One region of the Marivivens marinus genome, then DNA from elsewhere that is predicted to be linked to it. Evidence: riboswitches for the same ligand, from Rfam matches in the RefSeq annotation. Region 1 holds a riboswitch; the other holds the start of a gene.

Evidence for each region. Region 1 has a riboswitch for S-adenosylmethionine ahead of U3648_RS13635 (hypothetical protein). Riboswitches for the same ligand answer to the same signal wherever they lie in the genome.
Region 2: another riboswitch for S-adenosylmethionine. It lies ahead of metZ (O-succinylhomoserine sulfhydrylase); the one in region 1 lies ahead of U3648_RS13635 (hypothetical protein).

Annotation. Positions count from the first base shown of each region.
Region 1 covers NZ_JAYKKJ010000009.1:22,310-32,666, forward strand. The annotation lists gene U3648_RS13615 (metallophosphoesterase) at 1-263, opposite strand, end outside; gene U3648_RS13620 (hypothetical protein) at 321-1,064, opposite strand; gene U3648_RS13625 (metallophosphoesterase family protein) at 1,077-1,274, opposite strand; gene U3648_RS13630 (hypothetical protein) at 1,329-1,958, opposite strand; gene U3648_RS13635 (hypothetical protein) at 2,232-2,834, opposite strand; SAM-I-IV-variant riboswitch at 2,881-2,983, opposite strand; gene U3648_RS13640 (helix-turn-helix domain-containing protein) at 3,169-3,873, opposite strand; gene U3648_RS13645 (MFS transporter) at 4,126-5,538, shown strand; gene U3648_RS13650 (NarK family nitrate/nitrite MFS transporter) at 5,608-6,999, shown strand; gene U3648_RS13655 (nitrate reductase subunit alpha) at 7,071-10,357, shown strand, end outside.
Region 2 covers NZ_JAYKKJ010000002.1:395,169-405,525, forward strand. The annotation lists gene U3648_RS04540 (TrkH family potassium uptake protein) at 1-1,244, opposite strand, end outside; gene U3648_RS04545 (GNAT family N-acetyltransferase) at 1,277-1,756, opposite strand; gene folE2 (GTP cyclohydrolase FolE2) at 1,749-2,852, opposite strand; gene metZ (O-succinylhomoserine sulfhydrylase) at 2,953-4,131, opposite strand; SAM riboswitch at 4,185-4,261, opposite strand; gene rpsO (30S ribosomal protein S15) at 4,365-4,634, opposite strand; gene U3648_RS04565 (calcium-binding protein) at 4,793-5,593, opposite strand; gene U3648_RS04570 (DUF1643 domain-containing protein) at 5,760-6,284, opposite strand; gene U3648_RS04575 (HAD family hydrolase) at 6,393-7,061, shown strand; gene U3648_RS04580 (sugar-binding transcriptional regulator) at 7,058-8,023, shown strand; gene U3648_RS04585 (ABC transporter substrate-binding protein) at 8,160-9,464, shown strand; gene U3648_RS04590 (carbohydrate ABC transporter permease) at 9,590-10,357, shown strand, end outside.

The DNA of each region.
Region 1 (10,357 bases):
TCATCTCTGGTGTGGAAATGTATCGCGTTCAGTTCATGGTTTCCCATAACAGCGGACGCAGCGCCGGCTTCGATCATTCCCCGAACGATGCGGATCACCTCCCGATTGTCGGGTCCACGGTCAATAAAATCACCTAGAAAGACCGCATGACGCTTCGGGTCACTGTGCCGCCACGCACCGCGCCTCTCGGAGTATCCGAGATTGCGGAGAGCCCCTCTTAGTTTTCCTGCCTGTCCATGAATGTCAGGGATGATGTCATACATACGGTGCTGCGCCTCTTTTGCTGCTCAAAGCACCCCGTGGCACTTTCTTAGAAGATTTCATTTTACAATCGTCCAGCCTTCTTCGGTGGCGAAGCTTCTTTGCGCATCTTCAAGACTTGCCCATGGACCATCGTATCGGAATACCACCCCACCATCAGAGTGCGACAGCGCGACAAATTGTGTTGGTTGCGAGGCGCAGCGCACCTCAAAAACATTGACCAGAGCGAATCCATCGAAGGTGCTGGCAACCCAGACAACCTGCTCATTTTCGCGCAGTTCAGTTTCCACCGGAAAGTCATCGCCCCCCGAAGACTCTTCAGCATCAATGAGACCTTGAGCTTCCTGAATAAGTTTCGAAACCAGTTCGTTAGGTTCGACAGTCTCCGGCGGTGGAAGAAGGCTTTCCAGGAACGCCTGATAGGCTCCGCCGCCGCTGTTCGAGAGCCGCTCCCTCGCATATCTTTCCAGCATCGCGGTTGCTGCGGCTTTGCGTGAGGGTGCGCCTTCGACAACGGCTTCACAGGACCACGTCCATGTTCCCCAGTTATCATCCCAATCCAGCTCCAGAAGCGCATAGCAATCGGCGCGATCAGGGACCTCTGCCACTAGAAGCGAGCGTTCAGAGCGCCATGAGTGATGTGGGGAGTCGTCAATCTCATTTTCATACTCAGCGACCTCATGCGCGATGACCGGAAGGCGGTCGATCTCCTCGTCCTTGTATGCCGAAGTGCCCGCATCCTCGTCATCACTATCAGGAAGAAGCAGTGCCTCGATTTCAGAAAACTCTTCGATAAATGTCATCTGCTAATCCTTTCATTCACACGCAAAACGATTGGCTCGAATGAGCTCCCGATTGTCGAGGCCGAAGTCAATGAAATCAATGATATTAATGACGTGGCGTTTCGGTTGGCTGTGACGCCAGGCTCCGTTTCCCTCGACGTAGCCGAGATTGCTCAGTGCGATTTTGAGTTTTCCTGCCTGGCCGTGAATGTCAGGACTTATATCGTGCATCCAACGTTCCTTTCCTTATTTTTGGTTTCTGCTCAGCACCCTGAATGGCGCTTCTCATTCGTCGTTATCGTCTGAAGACTGTCTGATTTGCTCTTCGAGCCATTTTTCATTTTGGTGATCGAAGTATGCTGCGAGCTCGGGGTAAAACTCCGAGGACGCTGTCGCAAAATTGAAGATTTCGTCGGCATTGGACCCATCGAAGTTCAAATCTCTGTAGTCATCGATGAGGCCGTTTTCGTCGATGATAGCTATGACCTGCCGCATCGACAGTGGGCTCTTGGCCCAGCGCGGCTTCACGGTGAAACGTTCTGGCGGTTCCTGCTCCATGTATTCATCGACCAGTCGGAAATAGATCCGTTCCCCAGAGCGCCGCGCCCTGATCGAAAAGACGTCCATCGTTACCGATCGCAAGGTGACCCGCGCTATCTCCACTTCATCCGGGCGGAGAGGGGGAAGATACTCCCCGCCCATGAGCCAGGGATGGATTGAACCTTGTATTGATCGGGCCGTGCTATCGAGCGTTGGTTCGGTGGGCACGGCGAGGTCTGATCCAGAAGCGGCCTCATTCTTGGCTGCCTGCCTTCGAAGTTCTCCGGTGATGTGGCTTCCGAAGTAGGAAGCCAGGCTCTGTGGGCCCCAGTAGGATTTGGGTCTGAAGTCGAGATCGAAATCTTCTGACATCATGGTTTCTCCAGAATTTTTGTATCTTCTCAGAATTTCAATGTTCAGGCAGCCAGCCTTGCTGTCTGGCGTACTTGGCGGCGCCTACAGCCGGGAGATGGGCCCAGTTGAGATCGGAAGGCCGTATCTCGATGTCGTATTCTTCGTTCCAGGCCCGCCCACATCGGTTGCACTTGTGGCCATCGGTCAAGCCGTGCATCCAGATCATCTCGACGTCCCAGCTTCCGCAAATGCACAACGCCCGCGGGGGCAGGGTCCCTTTTCGTACACAGCAGGTCATCGTTCCACCTCGCCGAAGGCGTTGCCGACGTCGATGACAACCCAATTTGTACGTTCAGCGACTTCAGCCCTGAGGTGAGGCAGACACCAGTCACCATCAAGCTTGGCCGTCGCGTATCTCGGTGTGCTCGGGTGTTCTCCCAGTTCAAGCCCTACGTCCGGGATACGGGCGCCCAAGGGGCCGGTGATTTGGTCGCTGAAAAGATCGTACAGAAGGTCGTGAGCTTCCGTTTCGGGCCGGTAGTTTGCATGCCAAATGCGAAACGCGGGATCTTCGAACTCGGTTGGCTCGTAGAGATCCTCTTTCGCAAACCAGCCTTCTTCGATCATACGCCAATGATCCGGTTGTTGCAGGACGAGATCGGTGCCTGGGCCGAATGCCCGCTCAAGAGCCTCTGGCTTGATCAGTTTCGATGGCGTCTCAGGGCCGTCGCTAAAGAGCAGTAGCCGACCGTCACCGGTTTGTTTGGTAAACAGTGTCCGTACCCGTGGCTGGGCTTTCAGGGGTGAGCGGGTGTCTTGCTCCCCTGCGGCATGCACAGCCAATGGGCTAGACGCAGTGGCGGCAGTTGTGGCGATGAAATCTCGACGTGTAATCATTGCGGTCTCCTTGTTCGAGACCGGCAGGACAATCGCTTGTGGATGAGGCCAACCCATTAGTTGCCGATCTGGCCGCATCCCCTTTCGGGCGACCACCTTGCCGGGTTTGGCAGGTTGGCGGAGGCATAGCCTCACTCTTGATGCACTTTTAAACGTATGTGTAGTCGCGCCGGTTTTCAATGGGCGAACGCCAATCGAAGTATTTCTTCCCGCATCTTCTCGAAAGAATCCGCAGTAAATGACATCGCCATCGGAGAGAGTTCGCGACCAGTTCGATTCCCTCCGCCATCCTACCATATGATGCCGGTCATTTCGTCGTCTTGCCCTGGAAATCCTATTCTTGGGCGGGGACACCGTCGATCAGCGGATTGGGTTTCGCGAAGGCCCGAAGCACCTCGATGTCCCCGATGATGATCCGCCGCCCGTCGACCGAGACCCCATAGAGCGAAAGGCTCTTGAAGGCTCGGCTGAGGTTTTCCGGCGTCATCCCAAGAAGGGACGACAGGGTCCGCTTTTCGAACGGCAGGTCGAATTGCAGGGCGCTGCCGTTGCTGTTGGACTGTCGCAAGAGGTAGTTGGCCAGCCGTTCCAGAGACGTTCGTAGTTTGACGTTCTTGTGGGATTTGACGACGCCCCGATAGCATTGGGCAAGCTCGGTCACGATCGCCCGCGCGAAATCATTGTCCGCGTCAAAGGCGGCGCGCACGTCCTGGCTTGGGATCAGGGCGATCCGGCTTTTTTCGATTGTCCGGGCGGACATCAGATAGGGGGCATTCTTGATCGTCGCGGCAAGGATGAATGTGGAAATCGGACGGATGATCGCCATGGTGGTTTCGCGGTTGTTCCAGCTTGAAAACAGTTCGACGGCGCCGCTTAGGACGACATGCAGGAAATCGCTGGTTTCGCCTTCGTGGATCATGTCGATTTGGGGCGGGAAGTTCTGAACGTAGGACCCGCGCATCAGGTCGTCGAACTTGTCCCGCGACATTTTTTCGAACAGATGCAGCCGACGCACGTCGTCATAATATGATTTTGGCATTGGCTGACATCCCCAGGTCCGTGGTCGCCAAGGTGCGTCTCCTGATTGATATTTGTCAAGCGACGAGTTGACAGGTTTATGCGCTCGGTTTGATGAGTCGCTGCCGTTTGGTTGATGAATTTCTGTAAGTCATTTATTTTAAGGGGAAAAAATGAAAATCTGATCCAGATCAAACACGGGGTGCCCCATGTCCCCCATCACGGTCCCAACCCAAGAGAGGCGCATGACTCGCCTGAAATTGGAGGGACAGAGATGGAACTACAGAACAAGGCCACGGCATTGTGGTCGAATTTCCTTAACGTGAGGATGCCGCAGATCAGAACATTCCACATGACGTGGTTCGCGTTCTTCTCGTGCTTCTTTGCATGGTTCGGGATCGCGCCGCTGATGGCGGTGGTGCGGGACGAATTGCAACTGACCAAGGATCAGATCGGCTGGGCCATTATCGGGTCGGTCTCGATCACAATCTTCGCGCGGCTGTTCATCGGCTGGCTGTGCGACCGGATCGGGCCCCGGAAGGCCTATACATGGCTTTTGATCCTCGGTGCCTTCCCGGTGATGGGCATCGGCCTGTCGTGGAACTTTGAAAGCTTCCTGATCTTCCGGGTTCTGATCGGTGGGATCGGGGCGTCCTTCGTCATCACCCAATACCACACCAGCGTGATGTTCGCGCCGAATGTGGTGGGCCAGGCGAACGCGACCTCGGCCGGGTGGGGCAACCTTGGCGGCGGTGTCACGCAGTTTGTCATGCCTCTTCTGTTCTCGGTCTTTGTTGTGGGCTTTGGGTTCTCCGAGGCGGTCGGCTGGCGCCTGTCCATGGTCGTCGTCGGCGTCATCATCTTCCTGATCGGGATCGCCTATTACTTCCTCACGCAGGATGCGCCGGACGGCAACTTTGACGACCTGCGCGCCAAGGGCATGATGGAAGAAAAGAAGAAGGTCACGGGCAACTACATGCAGGCGTTGAAGGACCCGAGGGTCTGGGTGCTGTTCGTGATCTACGGGGCCTGTTTCGGGATCGAACTGACGGTCAACAACGTGGCCGCCCTCTACTTCGCCGACTACTTCGACCTGAGCCTGATCGCCGCCGGTTTCGTCGCTGCCTCTTTCGGCCTGATGAACCTTTTCGCCCGCACGCTGGGCGGGATCTTCGGTGACAACTTCGGCGCACTCTGGGGGCTGCGGGGCCGCAGCTTCTGGCTGTTCATCTGCCTGCTGTTCGAAGGCTGCGCGCTGATGGTGTTCAGTCAGATGCAGGTGTTGTTCCTGGCTCTGCCGGCGCTGATCGTCTTCTCGCTGTTCACGCAGATGTCCGAAGGCGCGACCTACTCGGTGGTTCCCTTCATCAACAAGAAGGCCCTTGGCGCGGTTGCCGGCGTGGTCGGGGCAGGGGGGAATGCCGGGGCGGTTCTGGCGGGCTTCCTGTTCAAGAACATGATCGACTGGAGCCAGGCCTTCCTGATCCTCGGGATCATCGTCACCTGCGCTTCTTTCCTTGCCTTCTTCGTCCGCTTCTCGACCCGGCAGGAAGACGAAGAGCGCGCCAATTTCGCCGCCGCGAACATCAACACGCTGCGGGCCAAGGCCGAACGCGCGAACGCCGCCCTCGAAGAAGGGCTTCAGGCCATCGCCCGGACCAAGACCACGCAACATCCGGCCAGCTAGGCCGATACACGGGGCGGTCGGCGAACTGGCCGCCCCACACAGAAAACGCCAACCCGCGAGGACATCACAATGGCGATCACCGCAACATCCGGCCAGCAGGGGCACACCCTGATCGACTGGCGCCCCGAAGACCCGCAGTTCTGGGCCGACAAGGGCAAATCCATCGCAACCCGCAACCTCTGGATCTCGATCCCGAACCTGCTTCTGGCCTTTTCGGTCTGGATGGTCTGGTCGGTCGTCGTGGCGAAACTGCCCGCGATCGGGTTTGAATACTCCACCGGGCAGCTGTTCTGGCTGGCGGCCCTGCCGGGGCTGTCGGGTGCGACGCTGCGGATCTTCTACAGCTTCATGATCCCGATCTTTGGTGGCCGGAAATGGACGACACTGTCCAGCCTCTCGCTGCTGCTTCCCGCGCTTGGGATCGGTTTCGCGGTTCAGAACCCGGAAACCCCCTATGCGATGTTCCTTGCCCTAGCCCTGATGTGCGGCTTTGGCGGCGGCAACTTTGCGTCCTCCATGGCCAACATCGCCTATTTCTACCCCAAGGCCACAAAGGGCAACGCGCTGGCGTTGAACGCGGGCCTTGGCAACCTTGGCGTGTCGGTCATGCAATTCGTCGTGCCGATGGTCATCACCGCAGGTGTCTTCGGTGCCATCGGCGGCGCGCCCGTCACCCTGTCGGACGGCAGCCAGCTGTGGATTCAGAACGCGGGTTTCGTCTGGGTGCCCTTTATCCTTGTCAGCGCCATCGCGGCCTGGTTCGGGATGAATGACATCGCCGATGCCAAGGCATCGCTAGCCGACCAGCTCAGCATTCTCAAGCGGTTCCACAACTGGGTGATGTGCATCCTCTACACCGGCACCTTCGGCAGCTTCATTGGCTATTCCGCGGGCTTCCCGCTGCTAATGAAGACGCAGTTCCCGGATGTGAACGTGCTGTCCTATGCCTTCCTCGGGCCGCTTGTCGGCGCGCTTAGCCGGGCCGCAACCGGGTGGGTCTCGGACAAGTTCGGCGGTGGCCGGGTGACCTTCTGGGTCTTCCTGGGCATGATCGTCGCGGTCTGGGGCGTGCTGCAATTCCTGCCCTCGGGTGACTATGCCGGCAATTTCTGGGGCTTCTTCGCCTGCTTCATGGCGCTGTTCTTCCTGACCGGTGTCGGTAACGCCTCGACCTTCCAGATGATCCCCTCGATCATGAAAAAGGAAATCCCCCGCCTGATGCCCAACGGTAACCCGGCGGACATCCAGCGCACGACCGAACGGGAAAGTGCCGCGATCATCGCCTTCACCAGCGCCATCGCCGCCTACGGGGCCTTCTTCATCCCCAAGGCCTACGGGACCTCGATCGGCATGACGGGTCAGCCGCACGGCGCGCTCTGGGGCTTCCTGATCTTCTACATCCTCTGCGTCGTGATCACCTGGATCTTCTACAGCCGCAAGAACGCGCCGGTCTCGTGCTGAGCACCCGCTGAACGCCATGTGTCCTGCGCGGGCAACCGCGCGGGGCCGCCGACACCCCAAGGAGAGTTGAGATGAGCCACCTGCTCGACAGATTGAACTTCCTCTCGTCTAAGGAACTGGACCGTTTTTCCAACGGCCACGGCCAGACGACCCGCGAAAACCGCGACTGGGAAGACACCTATAGAAACCGCTGGCGGCACGACAAGATCGTCCGCTCGACCCATGGGGTGAACTGCACCGGATCTTGTTCGTGGAAGATCTACGTCAAGTCCGGGATCGTGACCTGGGAAACCCAGCAGACGGATTATCCCCGGACCCGGCCCGACCTGCCCAACCATGAACCGCGCGGCTGCGCCCGCGGCGCGTCCTACAGCTGGTATCTCTATTCCGCGAACCGGGTGAAAAACCCGCTGATCCGGGGCCGCCTTCTGAAGGTCTGGCGACGGATGCGCGAAACCATGTCCCCGATCGAGGCCTGGACCGCGATCCAGAACGACCCGGTCCTGCGCAATGGCTATGTCGAAACGCGCGGCAAGGGCGGGTTCGTCCGGGCCAGCTGGGACGAAGCGACCGAGATCACGGCCGCCGCCAACGCCTATACCGCCAAGACCTATGGCCCGGACCGAGTGTTCGGCTTCTCGCCGATCCCGGCCATGTCGATGATCTCCTATGCTGCCGGGTCGCGTTACCTGTCGCTTCTGGGCGGCGTCTGCATGTCTTTCTATGATTGGTATTGCGACCTTCCCCCCGCGTCCCCGATGACATGGGGCGAACAGACCGACGTGCCGGAAAGCGCCGATTGGTACAACGCGGGCTATCTGCTGCTCTGGGGGTCGAACGTGCCCCAGACCCGGACCCCGGACGCGCATTTCTACACCGAGGCCCGCTATCGCGGCACCAAGTCCGCCGTGATCTGCCCCGACTATTCCGAAGCCGCCAAATTCGGCGATGTCTGGCTGAACGCCAAGCAGGGCACGGATGCCGCGTTGGCGATGGCCTTTGGCCACGTGATCCTGCGGGAATTCCACCTTGATCGCCAGTCCGAATATTTCACCGATTACTGCCGCAAATACAGCGACTTCCCCATGCTGGTCCGGATCGAGGAAAAGGACGGCCAACTGGTGCCGGGCCGGTTCCTGCGGGCCGATGACCTGACCGGAAAGCTGGGCGAAAAGAACAACCCGGAATGGAAAACCGTCGCTTGGGATCGCACCTCTGGCGGGCTGGTCAGCCCGAACGGGTCGATCGGCTACCGCTGGGGCGAGGCGGGCAAGTGGAACCTTGAAACCCGCGCCGCCGAGGCGGACACCGACCTGTCGATGTCCTTCATCCTTGAAGAGGACCACGACGACGTGGTGGGGATCGACTTTCCCTATTTCGGCGCCGATGCGACCGAGTCCTTCTCGACCGGGGACAAACGCCCGAACATCCTGACCAAGAACGTGCCGGTCAAGAAGATCAAGATTGGCCGCAAGACGGAAATGGTTGCCACGGTCTTCGACCTGTTCTGCGCCAACTACGGGTTGGACCGGGGTTTGGGCGGCGATTGGGTCGCGACGAAATATTCCGATGATGTGCCGGGCACCCCGGCCTGGGCGGAAAAGATCACCGGCGTTTCCGCCGACAAAATCGCCCATGTCGCCCGCGACTTCGCGCTGAACGCCGAAAAGACCAACGGCAAGTCGATGATCATCATCGGCGCGGCGATGAACCACTGGTACCATATGGACATGAACTATCGCGGTGTCATCAACATGCTGGTGATGTGCGGTTGCGTGGGTCAGTCCGGTGGCGGCTGGGCGCATTATGTCGGACAGGAAAAGCTGCGGCCGCAAACCGGCTGGCTGCCCTTGGCCTTTGCATTGGATTGGGGGCGCCCGCCGCGCCACATGAATTCGACCAGCGCCTGGTATGCGCATACCGACCAGTGGCGCTACGAGACGCTGACGGCGGGGGAAATCCTGTCGCCCACCGCACCCGAGGGCGATTGGGACGTGTCGATGATCGACTACAACATCCGGGCCGAACGGATGGGTTGGCTGCCCTCGGCCCCGCAGCTCAAGACCAACCCGCTGGAGGTCGCAAAGGCCGCCAAGGCCGCGGGCAAGGAAATCCCCGCCTTTGTCGCCGAACAGCTGACGTCCGGCGCGTTGGAGATGTCCTGCGAGGACCCGGATGCGCCGGAAAACTGGCCGCGCAACCTCTTTGTCTGGCGGTCGAACCTTCTGGGATCGTCCGGCAAGGGGCACGAATACTTCCTCAAGCACCTGCTGGGCACCGATCATGGGGTCATGGGCAAGGATCTGGGCGAGGAAGGCGGGCAACTGCCGAAGGAAGCCAAGTGGCATAGCGACGCCCCGCGCGGCAAGCTGGACCTGCTGGTGACCATCGACTTCCGGATGAGCACCACGGCGGTCTATTCCGACATCGTGCTGCCAACGGCCAGCTGGTATGAAAAGAACGACCTGAACACCAGCGACATGCACCCGTTCATCCACCCGCTTCAGGCGGCTGTTGACCCGGCCTATGAGTCGAAATCCGATTGGGAAATCTTCAAGGCCATCGCCAAAAAGTTTCAGGAAGTCGCGCCAGAGATCCTTGGCAAGGAGACCGACATCGTCGCCCTGCCGATTCTGCACGACACGCCCGGCGAACTGGCGCAGGATCAGGTCAAGGACTGGAAGAAGGGCGAATGCGACCTGATCCCGGGCAAGACCGCGCCGAACTATATCGCGGTCGAACGGGACTACCCCGCGCTTTACGACCGCTTCGTCGCGCTTGGGCCGCTGATGGACAAGCTGGGCAATGGCGGCAAGGGGATCGCGTGGAAAACGGACCACGAGGTGCAGCACCTGCGCGATCTGAACGGCGTCTGGGAAGACGGACCCGCCAAGGGCTGCGCCAAGATCGTCACCGACATCGACGCGACCGAGGTGGTGTTGATGCTGGCGCCGGAAACCAACGGCGAGGTCGCGGTCAAGGCATGGGAGGCGCTGTCCAAGGCCACGGGTCGTGAACACGCCCACCTTGCCCTGCCCAAGGAAGACGAAAAGATCCGGTTCCGCGATATTGCCGCGCAGCCACGCAAGATCATCTCGTCGCCGACATGGTCGGGGCTGGAAAGCGAAAAGGTCTGCTACAACGCGGGCTACACCAACGTCCACGAACTGATCCCATGGCGCACACTCACGGGACGCCAGCAACTGTATCAGGATCACCTGTGGATGCGGGCCTTTGGCGAAGGGTTCATGTCCTACCGGCCGCCGGTTGACCTCAAGACGATCAACGCGGACGTGCAGGATGCGGGCGACAGCCTCGTGCTGAACTTCATCACCCCCCACCAGAAATGGGGCATCCA
Region 2 (10,357 bases), on a different contig from region 1:
CCGGTCATGCCCATCAACACGATCAGCACCCCAAAGCTGAGGATGAAGCAGGTGAACAGAAGCATGATGGAATCGAGCACCTCTGTTGACACCACGCGCCCTTCGTATTTGACCGAGACGACCCGGCTGGGGCTGTACATTCGCCGCACCTGCGCGGCGATGGCCCGCAGCATGATCTGGTAGCGGAACACCTTGACCGAACAGCCGGTCGACCCCGAACAAGCTCCGATAGCCCCGACGCAGAACAGGATGGCGAAGGGGAACGGACCCCAGGCCATTACATCCCCATCGCCGTAGCCCGTGCCGGAAAAGATCGACACGACATTGAACAGGGTGCTTCGGAAGGTTTCCTCCGAGAACTCTCCATTGGCGGACAGGCGGTAGACCACGATCAGCGCCACGGCATAGGCGGACCAAACGACGTAGGCCCGGACTTGCCCATCCTGAAACAGGGGTTTTGCCGTGCCGTGGGTCAGTTGCAGCAGCCGGATAAAGGGCACCCCGGCAAGGATCATGAAGACCACGGCCACATATTGCGGCGCGCCGGGGAAGGCCGCGAAGGACGCATCCGTTGTCGAAAACCCGCCCGTTGCGATGGTGGTGAAGGAATGGACGATGGAATCCTGTGCGTTCATTCCGGATGCGAAATAGGCCAGTGCGCAAATGACAGTCAGCGCCACATAGACCCCAAGCAGCCCCTTGGCGATGTCAATCGCACGGGGCAGCGATTTGCCGAAAGTGTCGAACCCCTCGGACTGAAAGAACTGCATCCCCCCAACTTTCATTTCCGGAAGGAAGATCAGGGCGACGATCACGATCCCAAGGCCGCCCAGCCATTGCAGGATCGCCCGCCACAGGTGGATGCCGTAGGAGTGTTCCTCCAGCCCGTGAATCGCTGTGGCGCCGGTGGTCGTCATGCCGGAAACCGCCTCGAACATCGCGTCGACTAGCGCGAGGTCGGTTTCCCCGAAAATGAACGGGAGTGCGCCAAAGGCGGGCAGGGCGATCCAGGCGCCAGTGGTAAGGATAAAGGACAGCCGGACGTTAAAGCCCGATGCGGCCCCATTCGCGCAGGACAGAGCCAGCGCCACACCCGCCATGAAGGTGATGACAGAGGTTTGCAGGAAGGTCTGCCATTCTGGATCGCCTTCGATCAGGTCGAAGACCAGCGGCGCCAGCATGGCCACGCCCATCACGGCCACCAGAAGGCCAATCACATATCCGACAGGGCGAAGGTCCAGCATGGGCGAAGGCTTGGCCGGGGGCGGCGCGGGTGTCAAGCGCGATGGCGGTCCAGACGGTGGTGGAGGAGCGGGATACGCCGCCCGGCAACCGTTTCGGACGCCACGTCGCCAACCCGTTCGGCGCCCATTCGTTCATAAAACGGGGCGGCGAACGGATCGCTTTCAATCCGCAGAAAGGGGGCCCCGGCGGCCCGCGCGGCCTCAAGCGCATCTTGGTAAAGCGCCGCGCCATGACCCTGCCCCAGCGCGTCGGGGTCCACGAACAGCCGTACCAATTCGGCGATACCGCTGCCGAAAGCCACCTGCGATACCGCGACCGGCACGCCATCGACCTCGGCCACGATCACGCGGCTGCCGTCGATGTCATCTTCGGTGACGATCAACTCGGGCAGACAGGCCGCCATAAAGGCCTGATCATAGCCCCAATGCGCCTTGGACCGGATGCACAGCGCCGAAAGGTCGTCCAGATCGTCAACCGTGGCCGGCCGAAGAACCCGCGTCGGATCAGCCAACGTGGAACAGGGTGTTGAACAGCTTCGGGTCAAGGCTTTGCGAGGCAAAGGTCTCGCCCTCGGTCAGAACGCTGACGGCATCGTGGCTATGCAGGCTTTCCTGATGGCTTGCGATCACCCGGAAATCCCCGATGCGCGGGTCTTTCTGAAGCTGTTCAGCAAACAGGCGCGCAGCGTCCTCGACAAAGATCGGGTTCGCTGCATTCAACTCGGCAAAGGCCTGTTCGTCCTCACGCTTGACCATAACCTGTGTTTCGGTCGGCACCGCGGCACGGGCCATGTCAATCAGGTCTTCGAACCAAAGGCACTTGCTGCCCGGTTCCAACGCGACCGAGACGCGCGCCACCGACCGCTGCGAATGGGGGGTCGCCAACTGGCCTCGGAACTGGCGGGCATGTTCGGACAGCTCGAGCGAACAGGGGCAGGTCGAGGAATAGACATAGTCCAGATGCACGATTTCCTTGCGCACCCCGTTCTGTTCCACCAGTTCCAACGCGATGTCGTAGTACTGGAACCCTTCCAGCCCCGACCGCAGCGATTTCACCTTCATCGGGAAGGAGAACCGCATCTGGATACGGGCATCGAAGCTGTCGAGGTCTTCCTTGTAGGCGTCCAGCGCCCGTTCCACGACCGCGAAGGAGAACGTCTCTTCTGCGTATTTGTAGAAGCTGCGCATGATCCGGGACATGTTGATGCCCTTCTTGCCCGCCTCAAGGCTGACGGTGCCAGTGACGCTGGTTTCCAGGGTCAGGTCGCCATTGTCGCGGGTGTGAAACCGGATCGGCAGGCGGAAGTTGGAAATACCAACGTGCTGGATCTGCCGCTTGGCGCCCTTGATCAGGCTTTCTGGCCCGTTCTGAAGGTCGGGCATCGACGCCTTGTAATCCTCGTCGACCACGAAATCTTCGGGGTAGGCGCGGGCAAGGGCCGGATAGTTCGACACTTCCTGTCCGGGGATCAGGCGGCTGACCAGCGGGTCCAGCGTTGCAACCTCTTCGGGGGTCACGCCCCCGGCCCAACGCCGAAGCAGCGCAAGCGCGGTTTCGGCTTCGTCCCGGGTGGGATCCCGGTCGAGGTCAACAGAATGGATATTCATGGCAGCCCCCTTCGGCGGTGCGACAGATGCCACTATATGGCGAACCGACGACAGTTTTCCAACAAAAGCGGAATCTTTACGCCGGAAAGCGCCGTTCGGATCAGTTTGCGGCGTCCAGTGCGCCCTTCAGATCGGCCAGCAGATCGTCCGCGTCCTCAAGGCCGACGCTGAACCGGATCAGGCCCGAGGTGATCCCGAGTGTCACCTTCTGGTCGTCGGACAGGCGCTGGTGGGTTGTCGTAGCCGGATGAGTCGCAATGGATTTCGCGTCACCAAGGTTGTTCGAGATCACGGCGATCTGAAGCGCGTTGAGGAATTTGAACGCCGCGTCCTTGCTGCCCACGTCGAAAGACAAGACCGTGCCGCCCGCGCCCATCTGCGATTGGGTCAGCCCATGCTGCGGGTGCCCCGGCAGGCCGGGATAAAGGACCGAGGTCAGACGACCATCGGCGGCAAGCGCCTCGGCCAGTTTCTGGGCTGTTGCGGCCTGCGCCCGGACCCGCAGATCCATTGTCTCAAGTCCCTTCAGCATCAGCCAGGCCGAAAACGGCGACAGCGCCCCGCCAGTGTGTTTGAGGTAGGGTTCAACTGTCTTGCGGATGAAGTCCTTGGTGCCAAGGATCACACCGCCCAGCGCGCGGCCCTGACCGTCGATATGCTTGGTTGCCGAATAGACGACGACATCGACGCCCAATTCGATCGCGCCGGAGAATACGGGCGTCGCAAAGACGTTGTCGACGATCACTGTCGCCCCGACCGCGTGGGCAAGGTTCGCGACCGCGCGAATGTCGATCACCTCAAGCGTCGGGTTGGACACGCTTTCAAAGAAGACGGCCTTGGTGTCTGGCCGGATTGCGGCCTTCCACTGGTCAAGATCTGTTCCGTCGACAAAGGTCACTTCGACCCCGTAGCGGCCAAGGATTTCTTCGAGGATGTAAAGGCACGAGCCGAACAGCGCTCGGGCCGACACGACATGGTCGCCTGCTTTCAGAAGGGACGTCAGTGCGCCATTGACGGCGGCCATGCCGCTGGCGGTGGCAAAGGCATCTTCGGCGCCTTCCAGTGCGGCAATGCGTTCTTCGAACATGCGCACGGTCGGGTTGCCATAGCGGGCATAGATGAATTCATCCGGCCCAGACTGCAGGAAACGGGCCTCGGCCTGTTCGGCGCTGTCGTAGACGAAGCCCTGTGTCAGGAAGATCGCCTCGCTGACTTCGTTATATTGGCTGCGGCGGGTGCCGCTGTGCACCGCCTTGGTGCGTTTGTTCCATTCTTCCATGTGCCCGGTTCCTTTCGGCCAACAAAAAACCCCGACACCGGCAAAGGTATCGGGGCGGGTGGCCCGTCTCCTCTTTAGCGGCATGTTTAACGTGGCCCGCAATCCGGTACAAATCGCCACATGGGCGAGATACGCCCGGCAGGGGGTTCTGGTCAAGCGTTTGGACGCCGAAGCCCCAAAAAGGAAACGCCCGCCGGGGTGCGGCGGGCGTTCCATCGGAAACCTTGTTTCCCTTAGCGGCGGATGCCGAGGCGCTGGATCAGCGACTGGTAGCGCGCTTCGTCCTTGGCCTTGGTGTAGTCCAGCAGCTTCCGGCGCTGGGCGACCATCATCAGAAGGCCACGGCGGCCGTGGTTGTCCTTCTTGTGGGTCTTGAAGTGTTCGGTCAGCGTGTTGATCCGCGAGGTCAGGATCGCAACCTGGACTTCCGGCGAACCGGTGTCGCCTTCCTTGGTGGCGAATTCCTTGATCAGGCGAGCCTTTTCTTCAGCCGTAATCGACATCGGGGTCTCCTTTCGAAAACAAAGGGTTATGGCACAAGCCGGGATGTCGTCCAGCAGGGCCCGTGGAGGGTATCGTCGCGACGGAATCGCGAAGATGGGTGCGGATAGTCGATATCCACAGGAAATGAAAGGGGTTTGTGCCGTTTGCCGGGCCGATGTCAGGTCTGGATCAGGGTCACGTTGGACAGATCAAACGAGTCGAGCCCGTTCAAATGGGCCAGTTCCGAACCGTCCGCATAAAGCACAAGCGCGCCCGGATCACCGCCGATGGTGATGACCGGCGCAGGCCCGTCGCCGTCAAAATAGATTTCGATGGAATCTTCGCCAACGGTAAAGTCCGCGATGATCGCCGCCGCCGAAGACCCGGCGGTCAGGGCAAAGGTGTCGTTCCCGCCGCCGCCGTGCAGTTGGTCGAAGGCGCCCCCGATCACGACGTCGTCGCCAAGTCCGCCGTTCACGAAATCCATTTCCTGGGTGGTCGTATCGCGGCCGTCCACGATGTCGTTCCCGGTTCCACCGAACATCTGGTCAAACCCGTCGCCGCCGATCAGCGTGTCATCGCCCAGGTTGCCCATCAGGTTGTCATTTCCGGCGCCGCCGTCGAGGAAATCGTCGCCATCGCCGGATGTCAGATCATCGGACCCACCCTCGCCATAGATCAGGTCGTCGTCGATATGACCGAACAGGTCGTCGTCGCCGTCGCCGCCCGTGATGGTGTCCCCGTTGCGACCGCCGTGAAGGTCGTCGTTGCCTGTGCCGCCGTCAACCGTGTCGGACCCGTCGGCGCCATCGACATAGTCGTCGCCATCCCCGCCAAGCAGGCTGTCGTCGCCGTCCCCGCCGCTGATCGTGTCATCCCCACCCGCACCGTCGACGAAATCGTCACCATCGCGCGCGTCGATGATTTCTCCGTCGTCGGTTCCAGTCAGTACGTCGTCGTCGTCGGTTCCTTCGATCATGGGCAGCATCGCCATCCCAACAAAGGCCACGCCCAAAAATGCAAGCAATGCAATCATAAGACCAACTCACCCATTGCGGTGTATCACAATGCACACCGGCGAAAGACTACCCCCGTTGCGACTGTTCTACCTCAAATTCTGTCCAAAAGGGTTAACGGCGCAGCATTCAGGCCGACCAATGCATTGGTTGGGTGTCATAGCCGATATATAGGGGGTGCTTGGGGTGCCCGGCCTTGGTCAGCCCAAGCGAAAACAGCGGCCGGTTCGTGGCCCGCAGCAGGGCTTCTACCGCCGCGCCGCGATCAAGGTGGTCGCCGTGCGCGCCCCAGGCGCAGATAATCCGGTCGTGATCGTTCCGGATCCAATCGGCCGCGCTGTCTTGGATCGCATCATCGTTCCCTGGCCCGATCGGGTCCGGCGCTGCGCGCATCTTGCGTGGGTCAGTGTCGCGCCAGGCGAAGATATTGGTCACCCGGAACGATCCAAACCCTAGCGTTCGGGCCCGCCGTTCACAGCGTTCCACGGTCGGATCGTTCTGAACCTCCGTCGCGGTGGACGGGTTCAGCATCACGAACAGCGCCCGCCCGCCATCGGCATCCCAGGTTCGGGTCAGGCTATAGCGGTAGCGTTCGCAGGGTGAATAGACGGCGACCGAATGCGCGTCGCCCTTCTGGTGGGTTCGGGTAATCATTGTGCGACACTATCGGCCTGCCGTCCCGCCGCAAGGCTGGATTGGTCGGTTTGTGCTTTTCATGGCTGTGCCCGCTGCTTAGATCAGACCCGACCAAGGAGGCCCGCGATGATCGACCTGATCATTTTTGATTGTGATGGCGTGCTGATCGACAGCGAAGTTCTGTCCGCCGACGCCATTATCGAAGAACTGGCCAAGGTCGGGATCGCGATCGACCGCGCCTATGTTCGCGAAAACTTCCTTGGCCGCAGTTGGCCCACGGTGGCCGCTACGATCCGCAGGGAGCACGCAATCCCGCTGCCCCAGGATTTCGAACAGCGCTATCGCGATATCCTTTTGGAGCGTTTCAAGACCGATTTGAAACCGACCGAGGGCGTCGCGGACCTTCTGCGGTCGCTGGACATACCCTATTGCGTGGCAACCTCGTCCAGCCCGACGCGTGTCGAACGGTCTTTGTCGATGACGGGACTGTCCAGGTTCTTCGACGAGCGCGTATTTACCGCGTCGCAGGTCGAACGCGGCAAGCCCGCGCCGGACCTTTTTCTGTTGGCAGCCGAGACTTTGGGGGTCGATCCCGCCCGGGCGCTGGTAATCGAGGACAGCCTGCCGGGGCTTCAGGCTGCGCGCGCTGCGGGGATGCGGATGCTGGCCTATTGTGGCGGCACGCATATGGCCGGACAGCCGCCCGCCGCAGAGTTTCCCGTCCGCTCCTTTGACAAATGGGAAGATTTACCGCACCTCATAGAAGAGATGATTAAACGAGGTGAGGCCCAGTGAGCGTCGGACGCTTTACCCCTGAAACAACCCGGTTGGATGATGCTGCCCGCGCCGGGTGGCTTTATTATGTCGCAGGCAACACGCAGGACGAGATTGCCCGAAAGCTGGGGGTCAGCCGACAATCGGCGCAGCGCCTTGTGGCGACGGCGGTGTCTGAACGGCTGGTGAAGGTGCGGATGGATCACCCCATCGCCTTGTGCATGGACCTTTCGGGCGCTTTGCGGGACCGGTTCGGGATCGACTTTTGCGAGGTGGTTCCCTCTGACCCGGATGCGCCGGGCCTGTTGACGGGGGTTGCGATTGCGGCGGCTGCCGAGATTGAACGGGTTCTCAAGCGGGAGGAACCACAGATCGTGGCACTGGGCACTGGCCGCGCGTTGAAAGCCACCGTGGAACAGGTGGGTCGGATGTCCTGCCCGGACCACAAGATCGTATCGCGGCTGGGCAACGTCATGGAGGACGGCGCCGCGACCGCGTATAACGCGACGATCCGGCTGGCCGAAAGGGTCGGCGCGCCGCATTACCCCTATCCGCTCCCAGTGCTTGCCGCCGATCCCGAAGAATTGGCCCGCCAGCACGCGCAGGCCGCGGTGCGCAATACGGTTGCCCTCGCGCAGCGGGCCGACCTGACTTTGGTGGGCATCGGCCAGATGGACAACACCGCGCCGATGTTCGTCGATGGCTTTCTGACGCCGCAACAGCACGCGGAACTTCTGGCGGCAGGAGCAGTCGGAGAGATCACATCCTGGGTCTATGACGCAGAGGGACGGGTCATTGAGCATGATGTGACGGCGCGGGTCACCTCTGTACCGTTCCCTCTTGCACCGGGTCACAGGGCGATCGGGGTTGCCGTCGGGGCGTCCAAGGTGCCTGCGATCATCGCCGCGCTACGGGGCGGGTTGATCAATGGTTTGATCACGAACGAAGCGACCGCCGAAGCGATCCTGGCGAAATCGGTCTGAATTAACTCCAAGAAATTCAACGCTATGGAAGGTCTTTTCGGGCGCCCGAAAGGCCCCCCTTGACACGACTCGGTCTTTTAATGAGTATTTGCCCACTGACTTAGCAAATGCCCAAGTCGGGCATATGGGAGGAAATATGACCAAGACATTCCGCGCCCTTCTGGGCGCCACCGCGCTGTGTTCCGTTGGTGCGATCGCCTCGGCCGAGACGATCACCATCGCCACCGTGAACAACGGCGACATGATCCGCATGCAGGGTTACACCGACCAGTTCACCGCACAGACCGGAATCGAGGTCGAGTGGGTGACGCTGGAAGAGAACACTCTGCGTCAGCGTGTAACCACCGACATCACCACCAACGGCGGCCAGTTCGACATCATGACCATCGGCATGTACGAAGCCCCGATCTGGGGGGCGAACGGCTGGCTGATCGCTCTTGATGATCTGAGCGAAGAATACGACGTCGATGACATCCTGCCGGCAATGGCCGGGGGTCTGTCGCACGACGGCACGCTCTACGCGGCCCCGTTCTATGGCGAATCTTCGATGGTCATGTATCGCACCGACCTGATGGAAGCTGCCGGCCTTGAAATGCCCGCGTCCCCGACCTGGGAATTCATTGCAGAAGCCGCTGCCGCGATGACCGACCGCGACAACGACATCAACGGCATCTGCCTGCGCGGCAAGGCCGGTTGGGGTGAGGGCGGTGCCTTCATCAACGCCATGGCAAACTCTTTCGGCGCCCGTGTCGTCGACGAGAACTGGGTCGCACAGCTTGACAGCGAAGCCTGGGCCAACACCCTGAACTTCTACAAGAACATGATGGACGCGTCCGGCCCGACCGGCTATGCCACCAACGGCTTTAACGAAAACCTGTCGCTGTTCAACCAGGGCAAGTGCGGCATGTGGATTGACGCCACCGTTGCTGCATCTTTCGTGACCAACCCCAATGACTCGGAAGTTGCGGACAGCGTTGGTTTTGCTTTGGCCCCGAACACCGGCCTTGGCAAGAACGGCAACTGGCTCTGGGCTTGGGCGCTTGCCATCCCGGCGGGCACCCAGCAGGAAGCAGCCGCCAAGCAGTTCATCGAATGGGCCACCTCGAAAGAGTATATCGAGCTGGTTGCTGCCAATGAAGGCTGGGCCAACGTGCCTCCGGGTGCGCGTCAGTCTCTCTATGACAATCCTGAGTATCAGGCCGTGCCGTTCGCGCAGATGACCTTGGACTCGATCCTGTCGGCTGACCCGAACAACCCGACCGTGGACCCTGTTCCCTACACCGGCATCCAGTTCATGGCCATCCCCGAGTTCGCCGGCTTCTGGACCGAAGTGAGCCAGGAATTCTCTGCCGCCTACGCAGGTCAGCAGACGGTAGAGGAGGCACTCGCCAAGGGCCAGGCCATCGTCAACGAAGCTCTCGAAGGCGCAGGTTACCAGTAAGCAGTCCTGACTGCAGAGGGGCGGCATATCCCGCCGCCCCTCACCCATGTTTCCATTTTTCACTTTTCAGGCGACCATCACGCCCGGCCGGAATGTGCGGTCAGGCAACGGAGGAGAAGCATCCCATGGCAACCAAGGCGTCCCGATCCGCGGCCCGCATGATGATGGCCCCGGCTGTTGTCCTGCTGCTTGGCTGGATGCTGGTCCCCCTCATCATGACTTTGTGGTTCTCGTTCCGAACCTATCTGCCGCTACGTGGTGGCGACCAGGGCTGGACCGGGTTCGACAACTACATTCGCTTCGTCAGTTCCAGTTCGTTCTGGCCCGCGGTCCAGACGACACTCGTCATCGTCCTGGGCGTTCTGATTATTACTGTCGTGCTGGGGATCCTGATCGCGATGTTGCTGGATCAGCCGATCTGGGGACAGGGCGTTGTCCGTATCCTTGTGATTGCTCCGTTCTTCGTCATGCCCACCGTTTCGGCACTGGTCTGGAAGAACATGTTCATGGACCCGGTGAATGGCCTTTTCGCACATCTGTGGCGGTTCTTCGGGGCTGATCCGGTCAGTTGGCTGTCGGATGCCGCTACGCCTTCGATCATCCTGATCGTCAGCTGGCAGTGGCTGCCGTTTGCCACGCTGATCCTCTTGACCGCGATCCAGTCTCTGGACAGCGAACAACTGGAAGCGGCCGAGATGGACGGTGCACCGCAGCTGAAGCGCTTCTTCTACATCATCCTGCCGCACCTTGCCCGCGCGATTACAATCGTGATCCTGATCCAAACAATCTTTCTTCTGGCCGTCTTCGCCGAGATTTTCGTGACCACAGGTGGTGCCTTTGGGACTCGCACCTTGTCCTACCTGATCTTCCAACGCGTGCTGGAAAGCCAGAAC